4 regions of the Pseudoalteromonas sp. J2K-J599 genome follow, and region 1 is predicted to be linked to each of the others. Evidence: predicted binding sites of a transcription regulator. Region 1 holds the regulator's gene; each other region holds the start of a gene.
What was found. The regulator sigma-54, encoded in region 1, starts transcription at its own class of promoters, with help from an activator protein. The targets are predictions, from matches to a motif close to GTTGGCACGNNNNTNGNNT.
Positions count from the first base shown of each region.

Region 1 (7,883 bases):
TTAAACGCAACATAGTGGTTTTGCCAATTCCGCTTGGCCCCATAATCGCAGTAATTTTACCTTTAGGAACGCTAAAACTCATATTTTTATATATGGTTCTATTGCCTCTCGAAAAGCTAACATCCTTGACTTCTACTATTGATTGCGACAAGTCGCTCTCCATAAAAATGTTCACTAGTGCCCCTATTTTAAAGCTTTTTTGTCAAAGATGGAAAAAACAATTCGTAAGATTTTGTAATACACCCATGAAAAGGATTATAAGACTCGCTCAAAACAGCTTAACCCCGGCTTAAATTTTTAAATTAGCTGTTTAAAAGCAACATTGTTACCTAGTTGACCTTACTCTTTTATTTATACTTTCATCTTGGCTTTTGTTACTATTCGCGCCATCCGTATTTTGTATAACTGGCTTAACACAATGGTTACCTCGTTTGTTATTTTAATTCTTGGTTTTGCAGCTCTTGTTTGGAGTGCCGATAGGTTTGTTTATGGGGCTGCGGCTCTTGCTAAAAACTTTGGTGTACCTACACTTATTGTTGGTTTGACCGTTGTAGCCATGGGCTCTTCAGCCCCTGAAATGATGGTTTCAGCCTCTGCCGCTTTGGCTAACAAAACCGACACAGCCGTTGGCAATGCTGTTGGCTCTAATATTACAAACATTTTACTTGTGTTAGGTATCACTGCTCTATTTCGCCCTCTTTCAGTTTCATCTAGTACGTTAAAACGTGAAATGCCATTAGTGATGCTCGTATCTTTAGCTACTTGGTATGTGTTCTCAGATAACTACTTTTCATTTAGTGAAGGTGTTGCGCTTTTAGTTGGCTTTATCGTATTCATCGGTGGGTTAATCATTGTATCTATGCGTGCAAAAAACCAAGATGACCCATTTGTCTCAGAAGCCTGCGACGATGTACCAAACGATGTACCTACTAAAAAAGCGGTATTTTGGTTAATTGTCGGCATGGTACTCTTGCCGGTTAGTTCTCATTTTTTAATCGGCTCAGCTGTTGATATTGCTAAATACCTCGGCTTAAGCGACTTAGTCATTGGTTTAACAATTATTGCCATTGGTACTAGCTTGCCTGAACTTGCCGCCTCGGTTGCAGGTGTACTTAAAAATGAAGATGATTTAGCACTAGGTAATATTGTTGGCTCAAACATATTTAATATTTTAGCTGTATTACCTCTAGCAGGTATTATTAATCCTTCAGCAATTGATCCATCGTTAGTAAGCCGAGATATATTAATTATGATTGGTGCAACACTTGCTCTTATTATTATGTCATTGAACTTTAGAGGCACCCAGCGTATCAATAGGGTAGAAGGCGGCTTATTGCTAATAGCGTTTTTGGGTTACCAAGGGTATATTTTTAGTCAAGTAGGGTAAATGATGGCAACGCTAAACTTTATTGAACAAGGCCTTCGCGTTTTAGATGTTGAGCGCCAAGCACTTAGTGATATTGCACAATATGTAGATGAAAATTTTCATAACGCGTGCCAATTAATGTACGACTGTGAAGGCCGTATTATTGTTATTGGCATGGGAAAATCAGGCCATATTGGCAATAAAATAGCGGCAACCCTTGCAAGTACTGGCAGCCCAGCGTTTTTTGTTCACCCTGGTGAAGCAAGTCATGGTGATTTAGGTATGATCACTAAAAATGACGTGGTAATGCTTATTTCTAATTCAGGGGAAACCAGCGAAGTTTTAAATATCATTCCGGTTTTAAAACGACTTGGTGCCAAAATGATAGCGATGACTGGCAATACACAATCAACTATGGCAACCCTTGCTAATGTACATGTGTGCATTAAAGTAGAAAAAGAAGCTTGTTCATTGGGTCTAGCCCCTACATCAAGTACCACTGCAACGCTTGCGATGGGCGATGCCATGGCAGTTGCATTATTAGAAGCTCGCGGCTTTACAGCTGATGACTTCGCGCTATCTCACCCAGGTGGTAGTTTAGGCAAGCGCTTATTACTTACTTTAAAAGATGTTATGCACAGCGGCGCAAATACACCTATTATTGATGTTTCACAAACAGTTAAAGATGCTCTAATAGAAATGTCAGCTAAAGGATTAGGTATGACAGCCATTGTTGATGAAAATCAGCAACTCGTAGGGTTATTTACCGATGGTGACTTACGTCGCATTTTAGAACAAAGAATTGATATTCATACAACACAAATAGATGTTGTTATGACTAAGTTATGCACTACAGCTACGCAAGATATTTTAGCCGCTGAAGCGCTCAATATTATGGAACGTAAACGTATAAATGGCCTAATCGTCGTCAATGAGAAAAACCAACCTATTGGCGCATTAAATATGCAAGACCTATTAAAAGCAGGAGTGTTATAAATGCAATTTGAAGAACTCTATCAACCGCTGAGCGATGATGCAAAAGCACGCGCTAAAAAAGTAAAACTACTTATATGCGATATTGATGGTGTATTTTCTGATGGCCGTATTTACCTTGGCAATCAAGGTGAAGAGCTAAAAGCATTTAATACAAAAGATGGTTTTGGCATTAAAGCACTTATAAACAGTGGCTTTGAAGTAGCTGTTATTACTGGTCGTCATTCACAGATAGTACAACAACGTATGAGCAGCTTAACCGTACAGCATATTTATCAAGGCCAAGAAAATAAGCTCATTGCCTATCAAGAATTAAAAGATAAACTCAACCTTAGCGATGAACAAATTGCTTATATTGGTGATGACGGTCCTGACATGCCTGTTATGGAGTTAGTAGGCTTTGCCGTTGCAGTAAATGATGCCCACCCTCTTATTAAGCGTTTGTCACATTATGTAACGCAAATGCCTGGTGGTTTTGGCGCTGTGAGAGAACTCACCGATTTGCTCATGCTTGAAAATGGTAAAGCATTGACTACACAAGGCACTAGTTCATGAATGCAGCGCGCATAATATTAAGCGTTTTATTCATTAGCTGTATGGTTTGGCTTTGGTACCCTTATTTTACACAAACAAATATTGTGCCTCAGGCTGAGCCTGAAGTTGTTGCTAAGCCTGATTACATAGCTATTGAGCTCAAACAGACAGCCTATGATGAGCAAGGTAAAATTAGCCACAAAGTCACTGCGGCTAAAATGGAGCTATACCAGCAATTAGGTTTCACGTTTTTTGAAAAACCCATTTTTACTTTATATAACGAGCAACAAACGTGGCAAATAAATGCAGACGAAGCAACATTATATGAAGATAAACAATTAATTTTAGAAGGTAATGTGGTTGCCAAAAATTTAACCGATAACGCCATGATAGACAAAATCAATGCTGATAATATTCAGGTTGATATAAAGTTATTAACAATGCGTTCGGAGCAACCCGTCATTATCACTGGACCCAATTTAAAAATCACCGGTAAAGGCCTAGAAGCCGACTTGAAAACCGAAGTGATAAAACTAATTAACCATACGCGAACCATATATTATGACCAATAAAATATTAAAATCATTTATAATTCCTACACTTATACTAGCGTTTAATAGTAGTGCTGCAGAGCAAAACACGCAACCTGCTGCCAATCAAATTTCAATAAGTGCCGACAAGCAAGAAGGTCAATTGAAAGCTAATGTGGGTATTTTTGAGAAAAACGTTGAGATTATTCACGGTAATCGCCGCATTACAGCCGATCGCCTCGAAGTACACAAACGTGATGAACTTGGTGATAATAAACAATTATTAATTGCCACAGGTAGCCCTGCGCACTTTGAAGAAAAGCAATCAGACGGCACGACTATGAGCGCCAGTGCTGACGAAGTACGTTATGATGTATCTAAGCGTTTTTTAACGCTTGTTGGTAATGCACAAGTATCGCAAGCCGGACAAAAAATAAATGCTAAAAGCATTACCTACGACATAGAGCAGCAGCTCATCAGTGCCGAAAAAGATGAAAACTCAACTGACCGCGTTCACACAATTTTAGTACCGATCGAAACTAAAAAAAGTAAAAAAGGCGATAAAGGTCAACCATGAGCACATTAAAAGCAGAACTATTGGCAAAAAGCTATAAAGGTCGTGAAGTTGTAAAAAACGTCGGCCTTGAAGTACAAGCTGGCAGTATAGTTGGCTTACTTGGCCCTAACGGTGCTGGTAAAACAACGACTTTTTATATGATTGTAGGGCTTGTTCCTAGCGACAAAGGTAAAATATCTATTGATGATAACGATATTACTCTTTTACCTATGCATAGTCGTGCTAGATTAGGCATAGGCTACTTACCACAAGAGTCATCGATTTTTAGAAAGCTGACTGTTTATCAAAACTTAATGGCCATTTTAGAAACGCGCAAAGAACTAAATAAACAAGCCAGAGAAGACACGCTCAATAACTTATTAGATGAATTTAGCATACAACACATTCGTGATAGCCAAGGTATGGCATTATCGGGGGGAGAACGTCGTCGTGTAGAAATAGCACGAGCGCTGGCAGCAGATCCTAAATTTATATTACTGGATGAACCGTTTGCCGGTGTTGACCCTATTTCGGTATTAGATATAAAGAAAATAATAGAACATCTTAAAAATCGTGGGATTGGTGTATTAATTACCGACCATAACGTAAGAGAGACCCTTGATGTTTGTGAAAAAGCCTACATTGTTTCTCATGGGGAGCTGATTGCATCAGGTACTCCAGAACACGTATTAAATGATAAAACAGTACGCGATGTTTACTTAGGCGAGCAATTTAGGCTGTAACATTTACGCCATGTCTTTAAGCATCTGCTAGTATTAATTATAACAACATAAAAGGATTGTTAGAGATACATGAGGCAATCACTACAGCTGCGCATGGGCCAGCAACTTACAATGACTCCACAGTTGCAACAAGCTATTCGTTTGTTGCAACTCAGTACATTGGATCTCCAGCAAGAAATACAAGAAGCTCTCGACAGTAATCCACTATTAGAGGTTGAAGAGGCAGACTATTCCGAAGACGCTGCTGGTAAAAACGAGCAAAAAGCTGATACCGATGACATAACTGTTAGCGCATCTGCTGATGATGCTCCGAGCGAATACGAACAAGATACTGGTGAAGCACTTGCAAAAGACACGCTAAGTGACGACATGGCTATGGATGTCAGTTGGGATGAGTACATGAGTGCCGCTCCTGCAGCCTCATCAGGTCCAATGCCTGAAGACGAATCAATATACCAAGGCGCCTCTACTGAAACGCTGCATGAGTATTTAATGTGGCAATTACAACTAACGCCATTTAGCCCTACCGATGAAGCCATCGCTATTGCGATTGTAGAGGCCGTCGATGATTCAGGTATTTTAACACTAAGCTGCGAAGAGATTTTAGAAAGCTTTAATCAAGAAAACGAAGATGATAACGAAGTTGAACTTGATGAAATTGAAGCGGTATTAAAACGCATCCAACTGTTTGATCCTGTTGGTATTGCTGCACGTAGTTTACAAGAGTGTTTGTGTATTCAGCTTAATCAATTTGATAAAGAAACACCTTACATTAATGAAACGAAAATGATTTTAACCGAGCATATTGATCTATTAGCAGCTCGCGACTATCGTACATTAATGAAAAAAACAAAGCTTAAAGAAGAAGAGCTTAAAGAAGTAATGACACTAATACATACTCTCAACCCAAAACCTGCAGATACTATTGTAAGGGAAGAATCTGAGTATGTTATTCCTGATGTGTCAGTTAAAAAAATTAAAGGCCGCTGGGTTGTCGAATTAAACCCAGATAGCATGCCTAAAATTCGTGTTAATAGCCAATACGCAGCAATGTCTCGCACTGTAAAATCAAGTGGCGACAGCCAGTTTATTCGCTCACATTTACAAGAAGCTAAATGGTTTATTAAAAGCTTAGAAAGTAGAAACGACACGCTATTAAAAGTTACTAATTGTATTGTTAAGCAACAACAAGGCTTTTTTGAACATGGCCCTGAAGCCATGAAACCAATGGTTTTAAATGATGTTGCTGAAATGGTAGAAATGCACGAATCGACAATTTCTCGCGTAACTACTCAAAAGTACATGCATACACCCCGTGGTATATTTGAGCTTAAATATTTTTTCTCAAGCCATGTAAGTACTGAAAACGGTGGTGAATGTTCATCTACAGCAATACGTGCGCTTATCCGAAAATTAATCGCAGCAGAAAACTCAGCAAAACCATTGAGTGATAGCAAAATAGCGGATATATTGGCTGAGCAAGGAATTAAAGTAGCGAGACGTACAATCGCAAAATACCGCGAATCTCTTGCTATTCCACCGTCAAATCAGCGTAAAAGTCTGATTTAAGACGCTAAACTAAGAGGGTAATGCTTATGCAACTAAACTTAACTGGTCGTCACGTAGAATTAACCGATTCACTAAGAGACTATATTAATACTAAATTTGCGAAGCTTGAAAGACACTCTGATCATATTAATAATGTTCATGTCATTCTCGATGTAGAAAAATTAAATCAAAAAGCAGAAGCCACAATACACGTAAGCGGTGCTGAGCTATTTGCCTCTACAGAACATCAAGATATGTATGCCGCTATTGACTCGTTGATCGACAAGCTCGATCGCCAAGTAATCAAACACAAAGAGAAGCTTGCTCGACACTAATATGATGAAATTAAGTTCACTTATATGCCAGGACTGCAGCAAAGCTGCGGTCCTTTTTAATAGCAAAAAAAGAATTTTAGAGTTCATTAGCGAACTTGCTCACGACAAACTTCCGTATTTACCGCAACAAGATATTCTTAATGCTTTAATGAGCAGAGAGAAATTAGGTAGTACAGGTATAGGACGTGGCATTGCTATTCCTCATGGAAGAATGAGCGGTGCAGAAGAGCCTTTGGCTTTAGTGCTCGTTAGCGAAACTCCAATAAACTTTGATGCAATCGATAATCGCCCTGTTGATATTTTCGTCGCACTCATCGTACCAGATGGCGATAACCAGCAGCACTTAAAGACTCTAGCAACCATTGCTGATAAACTAAACAACAAAGATTTTTGTAAACAGTTACGCAGTGCAAAATCTGATACTGAGCTTTACCAAGTTATTGTCGATCAATCATAGTTTTATAAAGGGTGTTAAATGGAGTTAATTATCATAAGCGGCCGTTCCGGTTCTGGAAAGTCGGTTGCTTTGCGCGTTGTAGAAGATTTAGGTTATTATTGCGTAGATAATATTCCAGTAAACCTACTACCTTCATTAGTTCGCAGTGTGTCTGATAGCTACGATAAAATTGCTGTTAGCATAGATGTGCGCAACATACCTAAAGAACAAGATGAATTTAACGATATTCTTGAATACTTACCAGGCTTTGCAAACCCTACGTTATTTTATTTAGATAGTGACGATCAGACATTGATCAAACGCTTTTCTGAAACACGCAGATTACACCCACTATCAATAGACTCGTTGCCCCTTGATTTAGCCATCAAAAAAGAAAAAGAATTACTTGATGTATTAACCACTCGCGCCGACTTTATGATAGATACGACTGATTTAAGTGTTCATCAACTCGCTGAATCTATTCGTGAAAAGATTTTAGGTAAAAAAGATAAGCAACTGATTGTCACATTTGAATCATTTGGTTTTAAACACGGTATACCAAAAGAAGCAGACTACGTATTTGATGCACGCTTTTTACCAAATCCACACTGGGAACCAGAGTTGAAGCCTTTAAATGGGTTAGATCAACCGGTTAAAGACTATTTAGCTAATCACAGCATAGTGCAAAAATTCACATGGCAAATTCAAACATTTGTACAAACGTGGTTACCGCATTTAGAACGAAATAACCGCAGTTATTTAACCATTGCTATTGGGTGTACAGGTGGGCAACATCGCTCTGTGTATTTAGCGCAAACTATCGGTGAAAGTTTTGCAATGAC
Region 1 is NZ_CM200271.1:630,043-637,925, reverse strand. It holds gene AC5NT5_RS02835 (ATP-binding cassette domain-containing protein) at 1-163, opposite strand, end outside; gene AC5NT5_RS02830 (calcium/sodium antiporter) at 419-1,387, shown strand; gene AC5NT5_RS02825 (KpsF/GutQ family sugar-phosphate isomerase) at 1,391-2,362, shown strand; gene kdsC (3-deoxy-manno-octulosonate-8-phosphatase KdsC) at 2,363-2,914, shown strand; gene lptC (LPS export ABC transporter periplasmic protein LptC) at 2,911-3,465, shown strand; gene lptA (lipopolysaccharide transport periplasmic protein LptA) at 3,455-4,000, shown strand; gene lptB (LPS export ABC transporter ATP-binding protein) at 3,997-4,722, shown strand; gene AC5NT5_RS02800 (RNA polymerase factor sigma-54) at 4,792-6,291, shown strand; gene hpf (ribosome hibernation promoting factor) at 6,318-6,605, shown strand; gene ptsN (PTS IIA-like nitrogen regulatory protein PtsN) at 6,610-7,062, shown strand; gene rapZ (RNase adapter RapZ) at 7,081-7,883, shown strand, end outside.

Region 2 (7,883 bases), 450 kb from region 1:
ACCTTCAATAATTCGGTCTTTAATTTTTTCGCGGATAACATTAGGTAAGCGGGTGAGTGCTTCAGGGGTAATGGCAAGTACTATGGTGTCGGTTTTAGCGCGAGCACTGGTACTGCGCTCTCGGTTATTTATAAAGGCACCTTCACCTATAAATTCACCGGGCTCTATTGTGCCAAGTTCTAGCAAATGGTTATGCTTAAATACTAATAATGCGCCGCTAAGTACAATGTACAAGCGCTTGTCGTTATCGTATTGCTTAAATAAAAATTGATGCTGACTTACTAAATATAACAGGCCGAACGACTCCAATAAGACTTGGCGCTCGCTGAGCGTAAATTCTTTAAAAAAGTGTAGCCTGTTTATAATTTCCATTTGTTTGAATAATGGAATATGTTCGATTAGCTTCATCAATAACCAAATGTGTTAAAAGCGTTTAATCAGCTAATATTGCGCTCTTTTAATTTTCGGGTCAACGTGTTGCGTCCCCAACCAATTTTTATAGCAGCATCTTGCTTATGACCAGAACAATTAGCCAGGGCTGTTTTTATTAAGCGAGTTTCTAGTTGAGCTTGAATGTCAGGCCAAATATTTTCTTTGCCTTTTTTTAGCTCTTGATTAAGCCATTGTTGGAATGCATCGAGCCAATCACCTTCTTCTTGGGTTGGTGAAGCATCCAGAATCTCCGGCGGTAAATCTTGCTCGCTTACAAGCTCACCCGGTGCCATAACTGTCAGCCAGCGACACGTATTTTCTAATTGGCGTACATTGCCTGGCCAATTAAATAAGCGTAATTGCTCAGTTGCTTTAGGGCTGAGTACTTTGCTTTCTACTTGTAGCTCTTTAGCGCTTTTATGTAAAAAGTGTTGCGATAAGCTTTCTATATCTTCAGTACGCTCTCGAAGAGCGGGTAAACGTAGGCGCACAACATTAAGGCGATGAAATAAATCATCCCTAAACTTGCCTTGTTTAACTAAATCTTCCAGGTTTTGGTGCGTAGCTGCAATAATGCGTACGTCCACTTTTATACTTTGATGGCCACCAACGCGATAAAACTCACCATCGGCAAGAACGCGTAATAAACGTGTTTGCACATCAAGTGGCATATCACCAATTTCATCTAAAAATAGTGTACCGCCATTGGCTTGCTCAAAGCGGCCTTTACGTACGCTATCGGCACCCGTAAACGCGCCTTTTTCGTGGCCAAATAACTCTGACTCAACAAGCTCTTTTGGAATGGCCGCCATGTTAAGTGCAATAAATTGATTTTCTTTACGTGGGCTATGGTTGTGCAGGGCGCTGGCGACAAGTTCTTTACCTGTGCCAGATTCACCATTTATTAATACGCTCATGCTAGAGGCCGATAGTTTACCTATCGCTCTAAACACTTCTTGCATAGCGGGTGCTTCACCAATAATGTGGGCACTTTTTGGTGGAGCTTGCTTTCGCTTAGTTTTTTTAGTGGAATTTGCTCTGCATGCGCTCTCGACTAGCGCCACTGCTTCGTTTAAATCAAACGGCTTAGCTAGGTATTCAAAAGCACCTTTTTGGAATGCATTAACTGCAGAATCCAAATCTGAGTGGGCAGTCATTATAATAACTGGCAGCCCAGGGTTTTGCTCTGCTATAAGCTCAAGCAACGCCATGCCATCCATACCAGGCATTCGTACGTCCGAAACTAAAACAGTAGGTTGACTAAACTTTAATGCGCTTAATACATCTTGCGCATTAGCAAAGCTTTCTGCGTTAAACCCTGCACGGGTTAGTGCTTTTTCAAGTACAAATCGAATAGAAGCATCATCATCTACAAGCCAAACTGTTTTCATGCAAACTCCAAACATTAATCTGCAAAGGGCAGATAGATATTAAATTCAGTATGTCCAGGCCAGCTATCACATTCTATATAGCCATCATGTTGATCTATCAGCGTTTGCGCTATTGAGAGTCCTAACCCTGAGCCATCTTCTTTATTGGTGATCATAGGGTAGAACAGTGTTTCACGTACACTGGGATCAATACCTGGTCCGTTATCAGATATTTGGATCAACAAGGCTTTTTTAGGTGCTTTACCTGGGCGACGATGCTGATGATTAATGCGGGTTTTTATTGTTATTTCACCGCCATCTACAAGCGCCTGCTGAGCATTTCGAACAATGTTTAATACTACTTGCTGAATTTTACCTTGATCAATGTATACATCAGGAATGCTTGGGTCGTAATCCTTAACCAAGCTAATGTTAGAACAATTATCTAACGTACTTAGTCGTGCAACTGATTCAAGTGATTGATGTATATTGCCATACGATTTTTGCGGAAGCTGATTTGGCCCTAAAAGCCTATCAACTAATTCGCGTAATCGGTCAGCTTGCTCAATGATAAGTTCAGCACATTGGTCTCTTTCTTGTTGATCAACCTCATACTGCAATAACTGCGCCGCTCCGCGAATTCCACCTAAAGGATTTTTAATTTCGTGAGCTAAGCCTCTTATTAGATTTCGGGCTGCTTGGTATTGATGCATTTGATTAGACACTTGGTCGTGCTTAATTTCGTCATCGGTTTGGCGCCACTCAAATAAAATATAAAGTGAGCCATCAAACTTAATTTGTCGTGTACTTACGGCTACTTTTGCATGGCGAGAATCGCTAAAAACCACGTCAGCTCTGTGCTGCTGGCAATCTACACCTTCAACTAATGAGTATTGTTCTATACGCTGCAAATCGATTGAATGGTAATTAAAAAGACTATCAAAAGGCTGATCTAATAGGCGCTTGTTACCAAGGCCAAGCAGTTCGCTAGTACTGGTATTGGCATAGACAACGGTGAAGTTTTTATCAAGCAACATGATAGCGGTTGTTTGATTTTGCCAAATAGCACCGAGTAGCTCAGGGCTAAAGTTTTTATTATTAATCATAGCTGCACCATTTTAGTGCGTGAATATTTACAAGCAAGTTATATAGTAAAATACACTGCTGCACGTTTAGTAATGCCCCAATTTAGTTACTTAGGTTTAGCCCTTTTCGGTGCATAAAAAATATGCAGGGCTCACTTATAGCAATAACTTGGTTTTTACTATTCAAAAGCTTTAATTGTAGTGTGTGCTCACCACGTTCTACATCTCTTATTGCAAAGGTTGAACTGTCACTGGCTGGGCCATGTGCTTTGCCATCAATAAAAAGTTGTATAGTAAAACCAGTTTCAAAGCGTGGTTTTATTCGGCTAGTAACATAAACAGTGCCGGTATTTTCACGAATAGTCTGGTTATGATCAGGTGAGGAAATGGCAATACTAAAGGCCGCTTGTTGGGGCTGGGGTTGCTCGTCAAAAATGTCAGTATTTGTTGCAGGCATATTAAGATCTTGGCTGGTAAGCTTTACCTCTTTAGCACCTTTATGAGGGGTGTCAGAGAACACTAATACGCCATTTTTATCTTTCCAAGCGTATATCTTTGTTTCACCAGCGTAACCATAATTGCTTAATCCTAAAGCAATTAATAGTAATAAAATCTTGTTGTTCACTCTGCAGCCCTGCATTTTTGTCGGTAACTTAACTTTAGTGGAGATTGATTAATTTTACCATTAAAAAAGCCCGCAAAGCGGGCTTGAGAACACACATATTTTATACAGCTAAATTAACAGCTGTAGTACATTTCAAACTCAACCGGGTGAGTTGTCATGTTAAGCTTTTCAACTTCTTTAGATTTAAGTTCGATGTAAGCATCGATTAAGTCATCAGTGAATACGCCACCTTGAGTTAAGAATTCACGGTCTGCGCTGAGTGCAGATAGTGCTTCGTCAAGTGATGCTGCAACAGTTGGGATTTCTGCTGCTTCTTCAGCTGGTAAGTCATATAAATCTTTATCCATAGCATCGCCAGGGTGGATCTTGTTTTTGATACCATCAAGGCCAGCCATAAGCATTGCTGAGAAAGCAAGGTATGGGTTAGCTGTTGGATCTGGGAAGCGTACTTCAATACGACGACCTTTTTCAGATGGAACCACTGGGATACGGATTGATGCAGAACGGTTACGTGCAGAGTATGCAAGCATAACTGGTGCTTCAAAACCTGGTACTAAACGTTTGTACGAGTTAGTAGAGGCATTTGCAAAAGCGTTAATTGCTTTAGCATGCTTGATGATACCGCCAATGTAATAAAGCGCATCTTCAGAAAGGCCGCCGTACTTATCACCAGCAAAAAGGTTTACACCATCTTTAGCAAGTGACTGGTGACAATGCATACCAGAACCGTTATCACCAACAACTGGCTTAGGCATAAACGTTGCTGTTTTACCGTATAAGTGAGCCATGTTATGGATAACATATTTCATTTCTTGGATTTCATCCGCTTTTAATACCATTGTATTAAAGCGAGTAGCAATCTCGTTTTGACCTGCTGTTGCTACTTCGTGGTGATGTGCTTCTACTACTTGGCCCATTTCTTCTAGAACTAGACACGTAGCTGAACGCCAATCTTGGAAGTCATCAACAGGAGCAACTGGGAAGTAACCGCCTTTAATACCTGGACGGTGACCTGTGTTGCCATCTGCATATTCTTTGTCTGAGTTCCAAGCAGCTTGCTTAGAATCAATTTTGTACATAGAACCAGACATATCTGATTTGTATTTAACGTCGTCAAATACGAAAAACTCTGGCTCAGGGCCAAATAAAACTGTATCTGCAATACCTGTAGAGCGCATGTAATCTTCAGCACGCTTAGCAACAGAACGCGGGTCGCGCTCATAACCTTGAAGCGTTGAAGGCTCTACTACGTCACAACGTACGATTAATGTTGATTCTTCAGTGAAAGGGTCTAGTTTGATTGATTCAGCAACTGGCATTAATACCATGTCTGATTCGTTTATGCCTTTCCAGCCTGCAATTGAAGAACCGTCAAACATTTTACCGTCTTCAAAAAAGTCTTCATCAACTTGGTGATGAGGAATAGATACATGTTGTTCTTTACCCTTAGTGTCAGTAAAGCGTAAATCAATGAACTTAACGTCATTTTCTTTAATAAAATCTAAAACCGATTGTGACATGTGTCCTCCAACTATTGGGTTTTGTTATTGCTGCATAATTGCTTTGGGATTTACTAAGCTGATTTTGTGCCATTTTTATAACTAGCTGTTTATAAATTAAAAAAATATCGTTGCATCAAAATGGAATGTACAAACGCACTATATTGGTGCGTAAATTTTCCTTTTTGGTGCAAAATTTACAGGGCACAATTTGCTGCTAATTTAATCGCTCGGAAATAGCATAACCTAAATGCAAAAGAGTACCAAAAAGATCAGCAAAATAGCCAAAAGGCTGTTTTTCAAAAAAAATTTGAAATTTAATTCATATAATTGTCATATATAAAACAGATACTTAGTAAAAGTATTGAGAAAGTTTTGAAATTTATATTGGATAAACTTTCATCCATGTCATTAATGAGGGATAATATGCGCCCTTTTAAATCCTATGCTGGGACATCTCGCGAAAGCGTGGATGAGTGCGTAGATCTTGCAGGATCAATGAGAATTTAATTTCTCTGAGTAAATATATGAGCATCGAACAGTTAAGAAATATAGCGATTATCGCGCACGTTGACCATGGTAAAACAACACTGGTTGACAAACTACTTGAGCAATCAGGTACATTAGAAACACGCGGCGGTAACGAAGAGCGCGTGATGGACTCAAACGACATTGAGAAAGAACGTGGTATTACCATTTTGGCTAAAAACACAGCCATTTCTTGGAATGACTACCATATCAATATCGTAGATACCCCGGGACACGCCGATTTCGGTGGTGAAGTTGAACGCGTACTTTCGATGGCTGACTCAGTATTATTACTTGTTGATGCTCAAGAAGGTCCAATGCCGCAAACGCGTTTCGTTACGCAAAAAGCATTCGCGCAAGGCTTAAAGCCAATCGTCGTTATCAATAAAATTGATAAGCCAGGCGCTCGTCCAGATTGGGTTATGGATCAAATCTTTGATTTATTCGACAACCTTGGCGCGACTGACGAACAGTTAGACTTTAAAGTAATCTACGCTTCAGCAATCAACGGTTGGGCAACACTAGATTTAGACGAACCATCAGACAACATGGAACCTATGTTCAAGATGATCGTTGAAGAAGTATCACCACCGGATGCAGATCCTGAAGGTGACTTCCAAATGCAAATTTCTCAACTAGATTACAACTCTTATGTTGGTGTAGTTGGTATTGGTCGTATTAAACGTGGTTCTGTTGCTCCTAACCAACAAGTTACTATTATCAGTGCTGATGGCACTACACGTAATGGTAAAATTGGTGCAGTACAAAGCTACCTAGGTCTTGAGCGTATCGAAACTGATAGAGCTTACGCTGGTAACATCGTAACTGTAACAGGTATTGGTGAGCTTAAGATTTCTGACACAGTTTGTTTCCCAGGAAACGTTGAAGCATTACCACCACTAAGTGTTGATGAGCCAACTGTAACAATGACATTCTCTGTAAATAACTCACCTTTCTGTGGTAAAGAAGGTAAGTTTGTAACGTCACGTAATATCCGTGAGCGTTTAGACAAAGAATTAGTACACAACGTAGCACTTCGCGTTGAAGATACTGCTAGCCCAGATAGCTTCCGTGTTTCTGGTCGTGGTGAATTACACCTAGGTATCTTAATCGAAAACATGCGTCGTGAAGGTTACGAGCTTTCAGTTTCTCGTCCAGAAGTTATCTTACGTACTGTAGATGGCGTTCTAGAAGAACCGTTTGAAACAGTGACTATTGACTGTCAAGAAGAGCATCAAGGTTCTGTTATGGAACAAGTTGGCCTACGTAAAGGTGAACTTACTAACATGACTCCAGATGGCAAAGGCCGTATGCGTTTAGACTTCATGATCCCAAGCCGTGGTTTAATTGGTTTCCAAACTGATTTCATGACGCTTACTTCGGGTTCTGGTCTTATGTACCATACGTTCGATCATTATGGTCCTCATAAAGGTGGCGCTATCGGTGTTCGTAAGAACGGCGTAATGATTGCAAACGCAACTGGTAAAGCACTTACTAACGCATTATTCAACTTACAAGAGCGCGGCCGTTTATTCATCGGTCACGGTGTTGAAGTATACGAAGGTATGGTTATCGGTATTCATAACCGTGATAACGACCTTACAGTTAACGCCCTTAAAGGTAAGCAGTTAACTAACGTACGTGCATCTGGTACTGATGAAGCGCAAACGCTTTCTCCGCACCTTAACTACTCACTTGAGCAAGCGCTTGAGTTCATCGATGATGACGAGCTAGTTGAAGTTACTCCACTAAACATTCGTATCCGTAAGAAACACCTTACAGAAAACGAACGTAAACGTGCGGGTCGTGCACCTAAGTCATAATCTATTAATTTAGAATAATGATTTTAAAAGCCGCTGTATTGCAAAATACAGCGGCTTTTTTGTGGATGAAAATAAGAGCTGTTAGCTATAGTCGTCAGTTGAAAGTATTTAGTTCAAAATTATATGACTACTGTTTTGAGATGAAATTTCCATAATATATTTACCTCTAAAAGCGCAGCGCCTCTTAACCCCTTTGTGAATAATTTACTTAAAGATCTTTTGCACAAGGAGAAGGGAATGAGAAGAGAAAGAGAGAGCTGAAACAGCCGATAATGCAAAGTATCTGTGTATGTTGGGTCTCGCTTCGCTCAACCCAACATACATGTTCAATTATTTTATTGGTAGTAACTTACTTTTTAGGAAGTAAGGTTATTTTGCCAAATACGTCGGCATCTATAAAACCACGATTTCTGTCGCCATTTACTGGTTGTACTTCATGTGAGCCCATAAAGTGCTCGCGCACGTCACTGCCATCGTTATCGCAATACGCTAACATAAACCCGATTATTTGCTTTTCGCTA
Region 2 is NZ_CM200271.1:185,019-192,901, forward strand. It holds gene AC5NT5_RS00865 (cyclic nucleotide-binding domain-containing protein) at 1-408, opposite strand, end outside; gene ntrC (nitrogen regulation protein NR(I)) at 438-1,823, opposite strand; gene glnL (nitrogen regulation protein NR(II)) at 1,838-2,908, opposite strand; gene AC5NT5_RS00880 (DUF4124 domain-containing protein) at 2,991-3,512, opposite strand; gene glnA (glutamate--ammonia ligase) at 3,626-5,032, opposite strand; gene typA (translational GTPase TypA) at 5,539-7,362, shown strand; gene AC5NT5_RS00895 (CBM9 family sugar-binding protein) at 7,712-7,883, opposite strand, start outside.
Region 2: a site for sigma-54 is predicted at 5,088-5,106, ahead of glnA (glutamate--ammonia ligase). Genes of this name have one in related genera too.

Region 3 (7,883 bases), 1.2 Mb from region 1:
ACACCGTTGGTTTGGGTAATACGTACATACGACTTAGCTTGGTTTGTATCCTCATCAATCGTTTTCCAAAGCCCTACTGGCGTAATAGCAGCAAGCACACTTTGGCTTGCAAAAATGGTGGCTGCTAACGTGCTAAGTAATGCTATTTTATTTAACTTTTTCATTGTGTTGTCTTTAAATCAAGTGACTAATGACTTAATCATAACAGGTGATTTATAAACACACTACCAAAGCGCCCCACCTAAAATAACAACAAACCTAAACTAATAATCATTAGTTTAGGTTTAAGGATCTGTAGCATAAAAAACAAAGCAGCGTATTACCTTACTTTAAAAACAACATCCCCTATTTTTAGATTTGAATATTCAGGCTCAACTAAAGATAATTCGTTATTATCAATCATGCTTTTAAGGTATCTAATCTCTTCAGGATTTTCGACATTCATATACTTTGAGCGCCACTTACCCATGTCGAATAACCAGAAATATGCGGATATATTTTCATTACTTTCGTCAATCACTATAAAATCGAATTCATCATCTTTGTTTAAATCCATGCCAATGAAATAGTAAGTATGTTCTTTTAAATAGTTACGATCGTAAAAATGTTGTTCAGAAAATACGGCCTCTATTAAACCTTGAGGTATTAGCACTTGTGATGGCCAAAATACACTGCGCTCAATAAAATCATCGACTGTGTGTTCAAGCGTTAAAGCAAACTCATTATTTACATACATCCTATCGATGATAGCGTATTGCTCTGGGTGACTCGTTTCAATTTTCTGTTTTAATAACTGCATAGCTAAATAACCTTGGCGACCTAAGCTGTGCTCAAAATAGTAATAGTCAAACTTTTCTATTGTTACTTTATCTGCATCTAAACGCGCTATTTGGCTGTTTGTAGATAAGCTTTGAAAATTTAATAAAGGGGAGTTAACAGCAAGCATACTAACGAGCACCACCCACCCCATCACAATATTTATTTTGCTAAGCGGCTCTAGCCAATTGTCTCGCTTTGTTATAATTCCAACAAGATAACTAAACGAAAAACACGCCAATAAAAACCAAATAAAAATGCCCCAACAACGATCTACTGTTAGCCCATGCTGCTCTACCCGTAAGTAAATTCCATAGGCAGAAATAACACTATAAACTGGAAGTAACGCAACGCTTATAAAAACGAGTCGGTGCAAGAGCATGTGATAAGGGCGAACTGATGAGTCATCTTTATAAACAGTGTTAACAAAAAACAACGTGAGCACCTGCAGCCACATTACTAATAAACTGCCGCTTCCGGTCTCCCATAATTTATTGAGTCCGGTAAAAGGAAGTGTTGCTAAAAAACCGAGAGAAATAACTGATAAAACAGGCAATAAAAACTTAATTAAAGTTTGTAGTAAAAAAGCGATATTATCTTCAATGTTCAAAAGCTTTCTAAATATGACACTCGCAAAGGCAAATGCGAGCGTTAAGGTTGGGATCCAAAACCATTCATTTCTTAGTAGCTCAGAGAAAAATTCTATATCTAAAATATCAAATAAAGCCGCACCTAAATTTAGAATTCCCCAAAAAATAAGTACAAACAGCCAGCATTCTCCAAATATTATAAAATTACGCCAAGAGAGCTTAAATAAACGACTGTAACTAACATTTTCTGAGCTACCAAATTGTTGTATGTACATAAGGCCTTTAAAGCCAGCTATTAAACTAGTAAAAATAAAAACTGACATTAAAGTGTTATTACTTACGTACTCTTGAGGCTCTTGCTGAAAGCCAACATACGCCCCCAATAAAGATAACAACAAGGAAAAAGGAAGGATTAAAAGCAACGACGTTTTTATATTATTTTTATTAACGGTCATTAGCATTAATAAAGGAAAGCTCATAGAAAATGTAATAAGTGAGACTAACCATGTAGGGCTTGTTGCTGGCCACACATTATTTTCTATACTGCTATACAAAAGGGTAAGAGCAATAGCCTGTAATACGGCAAGTATAATTATAAAAGATTTTGGTAACTGACTATCCATATCTGTTCTCAACAATAGGTTTTAGTCAGTTTGCGTTATTCGTTCCTATTTTACAATTGCTTTACATTTTCAAATAAAATGCTTTGCACAGAGCTATATAATCAGCGGTGTAGGTATTATCTAAGTTTCTAATACACAGAATTGATGTTTCTATATCGCTTTTTACGTAGCTAAATGCCATTAAACTGCGGCTAATATCTTTATTAGGCGTGGCTTTTACTTGGCAATGAGCATTTAAATAAAGCCCATTTTGAGTAGCAAGCTCAATAAATAATGCGCCTTCAACGCTTGGGAGTATTAAGCTAAAGCGAGAACCACTATGGCTTAAGCGTTTAAAGGCATTTATTAACTCTTCAAAACTTAAGCCGTCGGTATGGCGTGCGGTATTACGCGCAGCATTATCGCCTTTTAAACTGTGATTAAAATACGGTGGATTAGAGATAACAACATCAAATTTAACTTCACTACTAAAGCTTTGAATAGTTTGGTGCTTAATACTTATTGTTGGCCACGGACTATTAGCTACATTTTGTAATGCTTGGGTATAGGCGCTTTCGTCAATTTCTACCGCAGTTATATCAAGCTCATTACTGCGCTGCTTACACATTAATGCTAGTAAGCCGGTCCCTGTGCCTATATCAAGTAATGACTTTGCACCGCTTAAATTAGCCCATGCGCCAAGCAAAATGCCATCGGTAGAAACTTTCATTGCACAGTCGTCGTGTTCAACTTTAAATTGTTTAAATACAAAACCAGACATTTTTTCACCTTTTCATTCACCAAGCGCAGCATAGCGCGTATAATCAGGGTAATTGTCCCTTATTTTAGACACTCTATGCAATTTTCTGAATTTGATCTTGATAACAAGCTACTCGATGCCATTAATAAAATGGGCTACGAGACGCCAACCAGCATTCAACAACAAGCTATTCCTGAAGCACTACAGGGGCGCGATATTTTAGCATCTGCGCCTACTGGTACAGGTAAAACAGCGGCATTTTTAATTCCGGCTATTCAGTACTTACTGGATTTCCCACGTCGTGATCCTGGTTTTGCGCGCGTCCTCGTTATGACCCCGACTCGTGAGTTGGCTTATCAAATTCATGAACAATGTGAACTGTTAGCTAAACGCACACACCTAAAAATTGGTGTAGTAACAGGCGGTATTAACTACGGCACGCATAAAGAAATTTTCGAAAAAAATAACGATATTTTAATCGCCACACCAGGTCGATTAATGGAATACCTAGAAACCGAAAACTTTCATGCTGAACACGTAGAAATGCTTATTATCGATGAAGCAGATCGCATGTTAGACATGGGTTTCAAAAAAGAAATGAGCCGTATTTGTGACGAAGCTAAAAATCGTCGCCAATGTTTTTTATTCTCAGCAACACTCGAAGGTGACAGCGTAGAAAGATTTGCTGAAAAAACATTAAACGACCCTGCACTGCTTGAAGCTGAATCGTCACGTAAAGAAAAAGCTAAAATTCACCAGTGGGTACATTTAGCCGATGACTATCATCACAAACTAGAGCTTTTAGTAAATACCTTAAATGGTCCAGACGTGACTAAAGCAATTGTGTTTGTTAAAACCCGTGAGCGTTTAGAAACACTGATTGGCGAGCTAACCAATAACGGCGTTAAAGCAGCTTGGTTACGCGGCGAAATGCCACAAGACAAACGCATGAAAGCCATGGAAAACTTCCACAGTGGCAAAACACGTATCTTAATTGCTACCGACGTAGCTGCACGTGGTATTGACGTATCTGACATCAGCCACGTTATTAACTTTGATATGCCGCGTACTGCCGACGTATACGTACATCGTATTGGTCGTACTGGCCGTGCTGGTAAAAAAGGGATTGCAATATCATTAGTTGAAGCACACGACATTGGTATTTTATATAAAGTAGAGCGCTACGTTGAACAAAAACTAAAACGCCGTGTAATTAAAGGTGTTGAGCCACAACATAAAGAAGCTAAGCCGCCGGCTAAAAAGCGTAAAGATCCAGCAAAAATGAAAGCCAAGAAAAAGGCTAAGGTTAAAAAGAAAAAGTAACCTAACATATTTTTATTCTAAGCCGACTTTTGTCGGCTTTTTTAATGCAAGCCTTACAGGCTCTGATGTTTGTACCTGTTACATATGTAACCCAAGCATGTAACTCATACTCATTTAAATGTAATTTTTGCCCACCTGAATTCCCACTTAATAAAATTCCCTTATATTTCATAGCGTTAATATTGGCACCGAAATTGTAACTACAAAGATAACCTAGCCGATGGAATTTCCATTTTGTGGCTGCACTATTCACCGTAATGTAAGGATTAAGTTATGAACCGCTTCAAGTTAACTATCGCTTTAGTATCATTTTGTTGTTTATTTTTATTAGCTTGCGCTACAAAGGTAAGTGCAGCAACCAACATGGCCGTAGTAAGCAGTGTAGCCACTCAACCTAACCTACAACAAACTATCACCAACACCCTACGAACTAATCCTAACCTAGCGTTAAGTGATATTCGTGTGCAGGTAAAAAATGGTGAAGTAGATTTATACGGTGAAGCACAAACTGGTTTTCAGCGCGCACTAGCTCAAAAATTTCTAGAAAATATAGATGGGGTTAAAATCATTCGTAACAAAATTAGCGTTATTTAATACGCACCAAAAAACTTATTCGTATAACTAATTCATAAGCGCGGCTTGTTACTCCAACACAAGCTGCGCTTTTTTATATTCAGTTTAAGGCAAGCTTTGCTGCTATAAAAAAGATAAAACAAAACCTCGGGCGTGTAGACCTTTCGTGATTGATTTTGCAGCTGTATGTTTGGTTTTTAGGCAAGGCAGAGCCTATGTAGTGTGGTTATTCCCCATAAATAGGCGATAACGCAGCATAAATGCCAAACATGCGCTGCCCTTTGGGTTCTTTCTAGGGACGATTAACTCTTTGTTGCTCGGTTTTTACTTAGCCCACTAGGTTACAAACCTCGCGCCGCGATTTAACCGCCCCTAGATTGAACAAATTTCAATCAACAAAGGTCAACACGCCCTAAGCAATGCGATTATTCCTCCCCTTAAAACGATAGCTCACACTTATACTTATGAAGATAAATTTAGAATTGATGCTAGCGTGTTTGTCTTCGCTCTTTTAACCCTTAAGTTAACCCAATTGATACTGAAAAAGCTTACACAGATTCTTTAGCCGACCTAACGGGCTTAAAAAGGATGATTTAGTTATTGAAATAGATGAGGGCGTTATTTCAGAGTGTGCAGCAAAGGCAGTGAGAAAATCGTTGGGTAAACACTACTTTTACTTGTTAATACTCCCATGGCCAAACGCAACTAATTAGAATTGATATTAAATAAACACAAACTAGATATTTAAACTTTTAGCTAATAATCCGTTTATAAAAAAAGCGCATTTTTACTCTGTAAAAATGCGCTGTTGGTAAGTAACTATTTCCCAATGCTTTTGCCTAATGAGCTTTAACTAAATTACTCACTTTGGCTAGAGTCAGCACCGTCGCTACTATCTTTATTAGATGACTGCTGGCTTATTTTATCGCTTATCATGGCATCGAGTTTCTCACCGCCTTTAATGCCAAAGTCGAGCGTACGAATTGGGAATGGAATACTAATATCAGCTTCGTCTAATGCTTGCTTAACGGCAACAACACCTTTGTGGCGTACCGTCATAAAGTCAGGCTCGCCTGGGTATTTAATCCAAAACCACACCAGTAAGTTAATGCTGCTGTCGCCAAAACCTTCAGCGTATACGGCGGTTTCGTCTTTACGTATTACAAAGTCAAATTCGTTAATTTTATCGACTATAACGTCTTTTGCTTTTTCTATGTCGTCGCCATACGAAATACCTACGGGTACTTCTATGCGCCTTATACCTAGCGTAGTGTAATTTTTGAGTACATTTCTAAATAAGACTTTATTTGGTACGAGTATTAATTGCCCGTAAAAGCTCTCTATTAGCGTGTTACGTAGGTTTATAGAATGCACCGAACCAAACACATCATCGGTTTCTATGACATCACCTGTTTTAAATGGCTTACGTACACCCATTGCTATACCTGCAATTAGGTTTTCGGTCATGTCTTGAAACGCAAAACCAATGGCTAAACCCACAATACCCGCACCAGCAAGTAGCGAAGTAACGGTGCCTTTTAAGCCAACAAAATCGAGCGCTATAAATAAACCTATGCACAACACAATAACTTTAAATATTGACGCCATTAAATCGGCAATTTGCGTTGAGTCGAGTGAGCGGCGTAATACGTTTTTCATCAGCTTGCCAGCAAAGCGTGCCAATATTGAAAATACTATGGCAATTACAATTGCCACTATAAAATTAGGGATATGGCTGATGACAACATCAAACCACCCTCCGAGCTTTTCTTCTATTAGTTTTTCGGCTTCGCCAACTGACGGAATACTGATCATTTTGTTTGCACCTATTTAATTAATAATCTCATTAATATTAGATATAGTTGCAAATATAACGCCAGTATCAAAAAAGCCATGCAATGCATGGCTTTTCAATTGTTTATTTAAGCTTATGACCTAATTTTGTTCGTCGCGCATAAATACCGGCTCAAGCTCTTTAACTGTTGCCTCAGGGCTAAAGTAATAACCCGCCACAGTAAACTCTTTAAGCTGACTTAATTGCGTTACTTTATTTTCGATAATGTAGCGCGCCATCATGCCGCGTGCTTTTTTAGCGTAAAAGCTAATTACCTTGTATTGACCGTTTTTACAGTCTTTAAAGTGTGGGGTAATAATTTGTACATTTAATGCTTTTTTATCTACCGCTTTAAAGTATTCGTTTGAAGCAAGGTTAACGAGGTATTGTGCGTCTTGTGCTTTTAATACTTCGTTTAGTTTGTTCGCTATTACGCTGCCCCAAAACTCGTATAAGTTTTTGCCACGCGAGTTTTCAAGCTTGGTGCCCATTTCAAGGCGATAAGCTTGCATTAAATCAAGTGGTTTTAATAAACCGTATAAACCCGAAAGTATACGTAAATGGTTTTGTGCGTAATCAAGCTCGCTAGCTTTAAGCGTGCTTGCATCTAAACCGCCGTATACATCGCCATTAAAGGCAAGCACTGCTTGTTTAGCGTTACTTTGAGTAAACGGCTGCGCCCACTCGCTAAAGCGTGCTGCGTTAAGCCCAGATAGCTTATCGCTAATTTTCATTAAACTGCCAATTTGCGCTGGTGTTAGTTCACGGCATACTTTCATGAGCTCTTCGCTGTGCTCTAGTAATTCAGGCTGAGTGAACTTGTCTGTTGCGGGTGGCGTTTCGTAATCAAGATTTTTTGCAGGTGAAATAACAGTGATCATAGTTAGCTATTGACTTGTAATTTATTTAGTGTCAATTTCAACATTAAATGAAACGAAAAGCACGTTTTGTTTAAATAAATCCTCTCTTAATAACTCATGCATTGCCGTTTTTCTATTGATAAGGACATAAGACCTATCAAGCATTGTCACACTGTTGCAGTATGGATTGTATATATTAAGAGTGATTAGATTTTTCTTTTAACTTGCTTGGAATGAGGAAAGCAAATGACTTCAGCTCTACAAAGGCTAAAACAACATTCATCTATCGTAGCCGACACTGGTGATATTGAAGCTATTAAAAAGCATCAACCAGAAGATGCAACTACAAACCCGTCGCTTTTATTAAAAGCGAGCGAGATTGAAGCATATAAGCCTTACCTAGATAAAGCTTGGAGCTATGCAAAAGAAACCGAGCAAGAGCCAGCTAAACAACTTGAACTAGCATGTGATTACTTTGCTGTGTTACTTGGTAAAGAAATTAGTGAGATTGTACCTGGTTATATT
Region 3 is NZ_CM200271.1:3,174,572-3,182,454, forward strand. It holds gene AC5NT5_RS14295 (DUF2147 domain-containing protein) at 1-164, opposite strand, end outside; gene AC5NT5_RS14300 (DUF4153 domain-containing protein) at 320-2,029, opposite strand; gene AC5NT5_RS14305 (tRNA1(Val) (adenine(37)-N6)-methyltransferase) at 2,091-2,789, opposite strand; gene srmB (ATP-dependent RNA helicase SrmB) at 2,865-4,091, shown strand; gene AC5NT5_RS14315 (BON domain-containing protein) at 4,365-4,685, shown strand; gene AC5NT5_RS14320 (mechanosensitive ion channel family protein) at 5,523-6,479, opposite strand; gene yaaA (peroxide stress protein YaaA) at 6,600-7,379, opposite strand; gene tal (transaldolase) at 7,605-7,883, shown strand, end outside.
Region 3: a site for sigma-54 is predicted at 4,273-4,291, ahead of AC5NT5_RS14315 (BON domain-containing protein). Genes of this name have one in related genera too.

Region 4 (7,883 bases), 1.6 Mb from region 1:
TTAAAAAGCATACAAATAGATTTACCTGTATCAGATGATATTGATTATGTAGTTTTAAATAAGAGACCAACTCTGGGTAGGGTCGAGTTTACCGACAGACAGGCGGGTCTATTAACTTATATACCATCGGGCGCTGTAGGCATTGACGAGCTTAGTTACTACACAGTAAAAGATCGTTCACGTTCAGCGTTATCAAGCTTAACGTTAGAGCTAAAAAATACAGCACCTACAGCAAATAATATGACACTGCAAACTCATTGGAATACACCGCTTAACTTTAATTTAGAAGGTGTGGATGAAGACGCAGAGCCATTAGTATTTCAAATTAAAAATTCGCCTGCTCATGGGCAAATTCAGTTAATGGACTCTGCTTTAGGTAGCGTGACCTTTTCACCAAGTGGTGACTCGGTTGAGCCAGTATCAGTTAGCTTTACAGTGAAAGATTCTTTAGTTGAGTCAGAGCTTCATAATGTTGTTATTGAACTTACAAATACAGCCCCACAAGCTCAAAATGTAACATATAACACCTCTTATAAGAGTGAAGTGAATGGTCGCTTTTCAGCATTAGATAGCGACAACGATACACTTGAATTTGAAGTGGTAACCGAGCCAAACTCAGGAACTTTAACATTTGAGCCTGATACTGGATTGTTTAAACTAACTCCTACGAGCGAATCCGATCATATAGTAACGTTTAGCTATGTAGCTAAAGATAAATTTGATAGTTCTGCAGTTCAAACTGTGACTATAAACGTTGAAGGTAAGCAAGCTGCTACGGTAGCGACTCCTTCATCTGATTCAGGCTCTAGCTCAGGTGGCAGTATTTATTACTTACTTATGCTGCTATCAGTGGTTTTATTTGGTAGACGCCATTTTAATTAATAGTTAAAAGCTTATTTACACTATCTAAAACCGCCAAATGGCGGTTTTTTATTTATTAATAATCTTTTTAAACTTTTATTTAGGGCTGTTTATCTTTCGAGGTTTAACATGCAATGCCCTAAGGGTTCTGCTTAGGGGCAATTTACGCTTTGGTGTTTACAAACCTCCCGTCGTGATTAAATCTCCCCTAGGTTGAGTGAGTTTCAATCTAAAAGGTCAGCAGGGCCTAGTCATAATACTAATAATCAGACTTTAATAATTTCAATGTGGTTTAAACGTTCTAATAATTAGTGTTTTTATAAAACAGATCTAAGTGGTAGGCTAAAAGTAGTAAGTATAAAATAGTAAGTAATTAAAAATAGTTCTCGCGCAACAAGGAACCCTCCTGTAAAGCGCTTTGCCAAGGAGTTTAGTATGATCACGCTTACCATTAATGGTAATAAACATGAGTTTTCTGGCGATCCGTCAACGCCAGTATTATGGTATCTCCGAGATGAATTGAATTTAACTGGGCCTAAATTTGGCTGTGGTATGGCACAGTGCGGTGCGTGTACCGTGCATATTGATGGGGTAGCTCAGCGCTCGTGTGTATTCCCTGTAGCGGCAGCAGCAGGGCGTTCAATTACGACAATTGAAGGGTTAAGCGAGCAGGGCGACCATCCAGTACAACAAGCATGGGTTGAGCATAAAGTACCGCAGTGTGGTTTTTGCCAGTGCGGCCAAATGATGCAAGCTGCAAGCTTATTAGCTGCAAACCCAACCCCTACCGATGATGAAATAGTAAGTAATATGTCGGGAAATATTTGCCGTTGTGGTACATACCCGCGCATTCATAAAGCAATTAAATCAGCTGCTAAAACAATGGCGAGTGTTCAGTATTTTGACCCAAATGAACAAGGGGAAGAAGTATGAACCAAGATAACAAATACTTTGATTTAAACCGCCGTAAGTTTTTAAAAACCAGTGCAATAGGTGCGTTGGTACTCGGTACTTATTTTGTAGGCAGTGCACCAAGAGCATTCGCGGGAGTGTTAGAGCAGCCATCTGAGCAAGCAAAACGCGCAAACTTATTTATTGCACTGCGCCCAGACGGCATGGTTGAAATAACCTGCCATCGCTCTGAAATGGGTCAGCAAATTCGCACCGCGATTGCACAAATAGTTGCCGATGAAATGGAAGCCGCGTGGGATAAGGTTATTGTTATTCAGGGTAAGGGCGACCCTAAATATGGCGATCAAAATACCGATGGCTCGCGCAGTATTCGCTACAACATGAAGCGCCTGCGTGAAATGGGCGCAAGTGTGCGTTACATGATGCAGCACGCTGCCGCTAAGTATTGGAAAGTTGACCCGCAGACCTGTACAGCCAATCAACACGTTGTTACACACAGCTCAGGTAAATCGCTTACTTATAAAGATTTAATCGACTTAGCGCTTACAATAACGCCACCAGAAGCTGACAAACTAACACTTAAAACACGCAAAGAATGGCGCTACATTAATACTGGCATGGCGCACATAGATTTAGCCGATTTAGTAACAGGTAAAGCAATATTTGCAGCCGATGTACGCGAACCACAAGCGCTAGTGGCTATAATTGAACGCCCGCCGGTAGTAGGCGGTGTTGTTAAGTCGTTTGATGCCAGTGCTACAAAAGCGATAAACGGCGTTGTAGATGTTATTGAAATACCTGCACCAAAAGGCGCGCCGCAGTTTCAGCCAAAAGGCGGTATTGCAATTATAGCTAAAAACACATGGGCTGCATGGCAAGGGCGTAAAGCATTAAAAGTCGTGTGGGATGATGGCAAAAATGGCGATTACAATTCAGAAGAATTTAAAAAGTCATTACTAAAAACAGTACAAACTCCACAGGCAAACATACGTGATAAAGGCGATGCCATGGGCGTGTTGGCTAAATCGAGCAATAAACTCGTAGCTGATTATTACGCGCCGCATCTTGCTCAAGCACCAATGGAGCCGCCGTGTGCAACAGCTATGTACAACAAAGATAGTGTTGATATATGGGCTGCTACGCAAAATCCACAAGCCGATATGAAAACAGTGGCTGCAATGCTTGGCATGGATGAGAGCAAAATTAATGTTCACGTTACCATGTTAGGAGGCGGTTTTGGGCGTAAGTCAAAACCTGACTTTTCAGCAGAAGCAGCTTACCTTTCAATGAAAGTAGGCAAGCCTATTCGTGTGCAATGGACGCGTGAAGACGACATACAACATGGTTTTTACCATGCGGTTTCGGCTCAGCACATTGAAGCATCGCTAGATAAAAATGGCGCAATAGAATCGTATTTACACCGCACCGCGTTTTCACCAATTACCTCTACCTTTTCAGAAGGGGCGACTACGCCAGGGAGCTTTGAACTGCGCTTAGGGTTTACCGATAACCCAATTAACACACCTAACATGAAGTTAGAAAACGGTGATGCCCCTGCCAAAGCACGAATTGGTTGGATGCGTTCTGTATCAAATATTTTTCATGCCTTTGCTATTCAGTCATTTATTGGCGAAGCAGCGCACAAAGCCGGTCGCGACCAGAAAGACTATTTACTAGACACCATAGGTCCGAGTCGCATTGTTGATGTAACTGAGCAAAATGCCACATACGATAATTACGGTGGCGATAAAGAGGTTTACCCTTTAGATATTGGCAGACTGCGCCATGTTATTGAAAAAGTAGCTGACATGAGTAAATGGGGGCGAGAACTTCCTAAAGGGCGAGGTTTAGGCATAGCAGCACACAGAAGCTTTTTAACTTACGTAGCTACGGTAGTTGAAGTAGAAGTGTCGGATGCTGGCGATTTAAACGTAATTAAATCGTGGGTTGCCATTGATGCGGGTACGGTTGTAAACACCGACACCGTTAAAAACCAAACCCAAGGTGGCTCTATTTATGGGATTACAACTGCAATCAGCGATGGTATTACCTTTGATAAAGGCCGCGTGCAGCAAAGTAACTTTCATGATTATCGCGTACCGCGTATGAGCGACTCACCTCTTGAAGTTGACGTTGAAATAGTACCAAGTGATGCACCACCAGCAGGGGTAGGCGAGCCATCTACACCAGTTTATGCGCCAGCATTATGTAATGCTATTTTTGCCGCGTGCGGAAAGCGTATTAGGCAGTTACCAATAGGTGACCAGCTAAAAGCGTAGCTAAATAACCTACAGCTTAAACAAAAAAACCGCCAAAATGGCGGTTTTTTTAGAAGTTAGCGATTAGTGAGTTTTTTCAAACTCATCAACTTCACGCTCTGCTTCTTCTTTAGATTTACCATACTGCTGCTGGATTTTACCCACAAGCTCTGTACGGCTACCTTCAATTTTGTCTAAATCGTCGTTGGTAAGATCGCCCCATTTTTGTTGAGCCTTACCTTTAAGTTCGTTCCAATTACCTTTCATACGATCGCTGTTCATAAGTTTCTCCTTACTTAGATTTAATTAACGTTCAGTATAAAAGGAGCAAGGCGTGTACCAACAAGTTAAATATTTATTTTATATTAATAATCAGTGTTTTATGTTTTTGTTGAGGCAGTAATGATTAATGTTGTGAGCACATCCTTAAAAAATGTACAGAGCGGTCTGTAATTATTTCTGATTATGTAACCCTTAATTAAATCCTTTATAACCACAGCTTGAGCGTTTATTTTTGGTTTTTGTTACAATGCACACAAAGCAATTTAGGGTAAATAGCTGTGCTGCCGGTTCAAGACATATATCAACAACTCGTTACTACATTACAAAGTAATCCTATTACGTTATTACAAGCACCGCCTGGTGCGGGTAAATCTACGTGGTTGCCGCTACAGCTTATGCGTGACGGACATTTTAAACGTATTGTAATGCTAGAGCCTCGCCGTTTAGCTGCACGTAATATTGCAAGTTACTTAGCAAAGTGCCAAAACGAGAGTGTTGGGCAAAGTGTGGGCTTGCGGATTAGGGGCGAGAGTAAAGTAAGCGCTAATACGCGCCTCGAAATAGTCACCGAAGGCATGTTAACGCGCATGTTGCAAAACGACCCCGAATTAAGCGATATTGATTTACTGATATTTGATGAATTTCATGAGCGTTCAATTGCAGCCGATACCTCACTTGCCTTTGCGCTCGAGACCCAAAGTGCACTGCGTGAAGATTTAACTATTATGCTTATGTCGGCAACGCTAGATACAGAGCGCTATACAGCCTTTTTTGACTGCCCTGTAATTCAATCAAGCGGTCGCAGCTATCCAATAGATGAAGTATACATACCCATAAAAGATGAAAGTCGCTGGCTTGATGCAATTCCTAACATAATAAAACAAGCACTTAATGAGCAAACAGGCAGCGCATTGGTATTTTTACCCGGGCAATTTGAAATACTACGCGTGCAACAAGCACTGAGCGATTTACCCAGTAACTGCCAAGTTGCAACACTATTTGGCGAGCAAGATAAAGCCAATCAGCAAACTGCTATTGCTCCTGCACCAAACGGCATGCGCAAAGTAGTGCTTACCACCAATGTAGCCGAAACCAGTTTAACTATTGAAGGCATACGCATTGTAATTGACAGCGGCAAGCGCCGTGCAGCGACCTTTAATTTAAAAACAGGGGTTACAGAGCTCACAACACAAAGCATATCGCGCTCGTCTGCTGTGCAGCGTGCAGGGCGTGCAGGACGAATAGAGCCGGGCATTGTTTATCGAATTGGCTCAAAGCAAACCTTCGAGCGACGTAATAGCCATGACAATCCCGAAATACTCACATCAGACATAAGCCAACTTATGCTTGAGGCAAAGCAGTGGGGAGCCAGTATTGATGAGCTAACCTTGCTCGATAAGCCCACTGAGCAGCAATGCGGGCAAGCAAGTAATCTGCTTAACATGCTAGAAGCTATTGATAGCAAAGGTAAGCTCACACCGCTTGGCAGTAAAATGTTAGGTTTTGGTGCTGATATTCGTTTGGCGCATATGCTATTAAAAGCACAAATACTTGATGACCAACTCCCTGGTATTTTTAGGCTCGCTATTTATTTAGTGGCATTACTTGAGAGCCGTGTAAATAGTGCAAACGAGTTGAGTTTAGCGCTGCATAGCCAGCAGCAACGTCCGCATCCGGTATTTAAACAACAGTTAAAATATTGGCAAAGCCGCTTAAAAGTAAAAGACGAAAACAGCGAATTAAATACGCATTATATTAGTTTGCTAGTGGCATTGGCATACCCCGATCGCATCGCTAAAAAACGCGGTAATGGTTATTTACTTGCCAATGGTGCTGGTGCTGAGTTAAATGTCGATTACTGGCACAACGACGATTACTTAGCTATAGCAACCATGGGCGGGCACAAAGGTGGGCGTATATTTGCAGCCACCGCACTTAACCCATTTGAGTTACAAGAATTTTTACCGCATTTATTTAGTAAACTTACTCGTTGTGAGTTTGATGAAAAATCAGCGCGCTTTATTCATCAAGATGAAGTGAAACTCGGGGCTATAACGCTCAGCAGCCAGCCTAGTAAACAAAAACTAGATAAGAGCGAGCGTGCTAAAGCGTGGCTTAGCTTATTTACTAAACACGGTTTTGCTTTATTTAACGAGCAACCTGATGCGCAACAATTGCTGATACGTATGAGCCTAGCAAGTAATTTAATGCCCGATAAATTCCCGCAAATAAACGAGCAACAACTTATTCAAAATGCAGCGCAGTGGCTAGGCGTGTTTTTAGAAGATATTAAAACGCTCACGCAGCTTAAAAAGTTTAACTACTTTGAAGCATTACAAAACTGTTTTGATTGGCAACAACAAGCAGCTTTAAAAGCACTGTTACCACTGCGCTTAACGGTGCCAAGTGGCTCAAATATAAAAATAGAATACCAGCTTGATGGCCCCGCAAAGCTAAGCGTGCGTATGCAAGAAGTTTACGGCTTGACCAGTACGCCTATGCTTGCCAACGGTAAATTGCCATTGCTTATGGAGCTGCTATCGCCAGGTAAACGTTCATTGCAACTTACTCAAGATTTAGCCCACTTTTGGGATAGCAGTTACCGCGATGTGCAAAAGGAAATGAAAGGCCGCTACCCTAAACATTTTTGGCCAGACGACCCAGCCAACAGCGTTGCAACAAATAGAGTAAAGAGCAAAATGTAGGTGTTAATTTTCTTAAAACTGATTTTGTTTGATTATTGAACTTACTAAGGTAATGTACCTATAAAATATTTTTAACTACAGGGAATAGTCAATGAGGTTACTTTTAACGTTAGGTTTGGCTCTAGTAACTGCTTTTTCGGCTTATGCTGAAAAGCCACTCGACTTAAATGCATTTGCGCAGCAATACTATAAAACAATGACCGCAACACAAGCACCTAACGCAGGTGCTAAAGAGCTTGAGGCTTATCTTGCATTGTTAACCGATGATATTGGTAATCAGCATATTCCGTATCAACCGGATGACTCACGTACTCCTGATGGCAAAGAGCAGATGCGCAAAGGTATGAGTTTTTACTTAGGTGCGCACACGTTGTTTGAAAGCACACTGCTTAATACATTTGTGTTTAATGATACAGGCTTTGCTATTCGTTATAAGAGTCATGCAAAGGGCATTCACCCGCAAAGTAAGCAGCCAATAGAATACACCTCCACAATGATGGAAGTAATAGAACTTGAAAACGGTAAAGTGGCGATGATACGCAAGTATCACGAATAAAAAATAAGGATATATATGAAACATTTACTGATCGCACTATCAATATTAATGCTTAGTGCATGCGCTAGTACAAAAAGTGATTTTAGATTTGATGGTTCTACACCTGAGTCAACTCAGGCCGGAGTTCATAAAGTTTTAAAGACATTAAAATCTCAAGATGTAATGCGCTTTATAGGCGCCTTAATTGCAATTCAATTTTCTGATGTGCAAAGCGCAGAAGATGTTTTAGGCGACCCAACCATGATGAATGAAATGAATTATTTTATTATTGGTAAAAAAATTGATGGCTTAAATTATTATGAAGTACTG
Region 4 is NZ_CM200271.1:2,751,638-2,759,520, reverse strand. It holds gene AC5NT5_RS12525 (FG-GAP repeat domain-containing protein) at 1-882, shown strand, start outside; gene AC5NT5_RS12520 ((2Fe-2S)-binding protein) at 1,297-1,794, shown strand; gene AC5NT5_RS12515 (xanthine dehydrogenase family protein molybdopterin-binding subunit) at 1,791-4,052, shown strand; gene AC5NT5_RS12510 (CsbD family protein) at 4,116-4,313, opposite strand; gene hrpB (ATP-dependent helicase HrpB) at 4,592-7,018, shown strand; gene AC5NT5_RS12500 (nuclear transport factor 2 family protein) at 7,110-7,574, shown strand; gene AC5NT5_RS12495 (hypothetical protein) at 7,590-7,883, shown strand, end outside.
Region 4: a site for sigma-54 is predicted at 4,357-4,375, ahead of AC5NT5_RS12510 (CsbD family protein). Genes of this name have one in related genera too.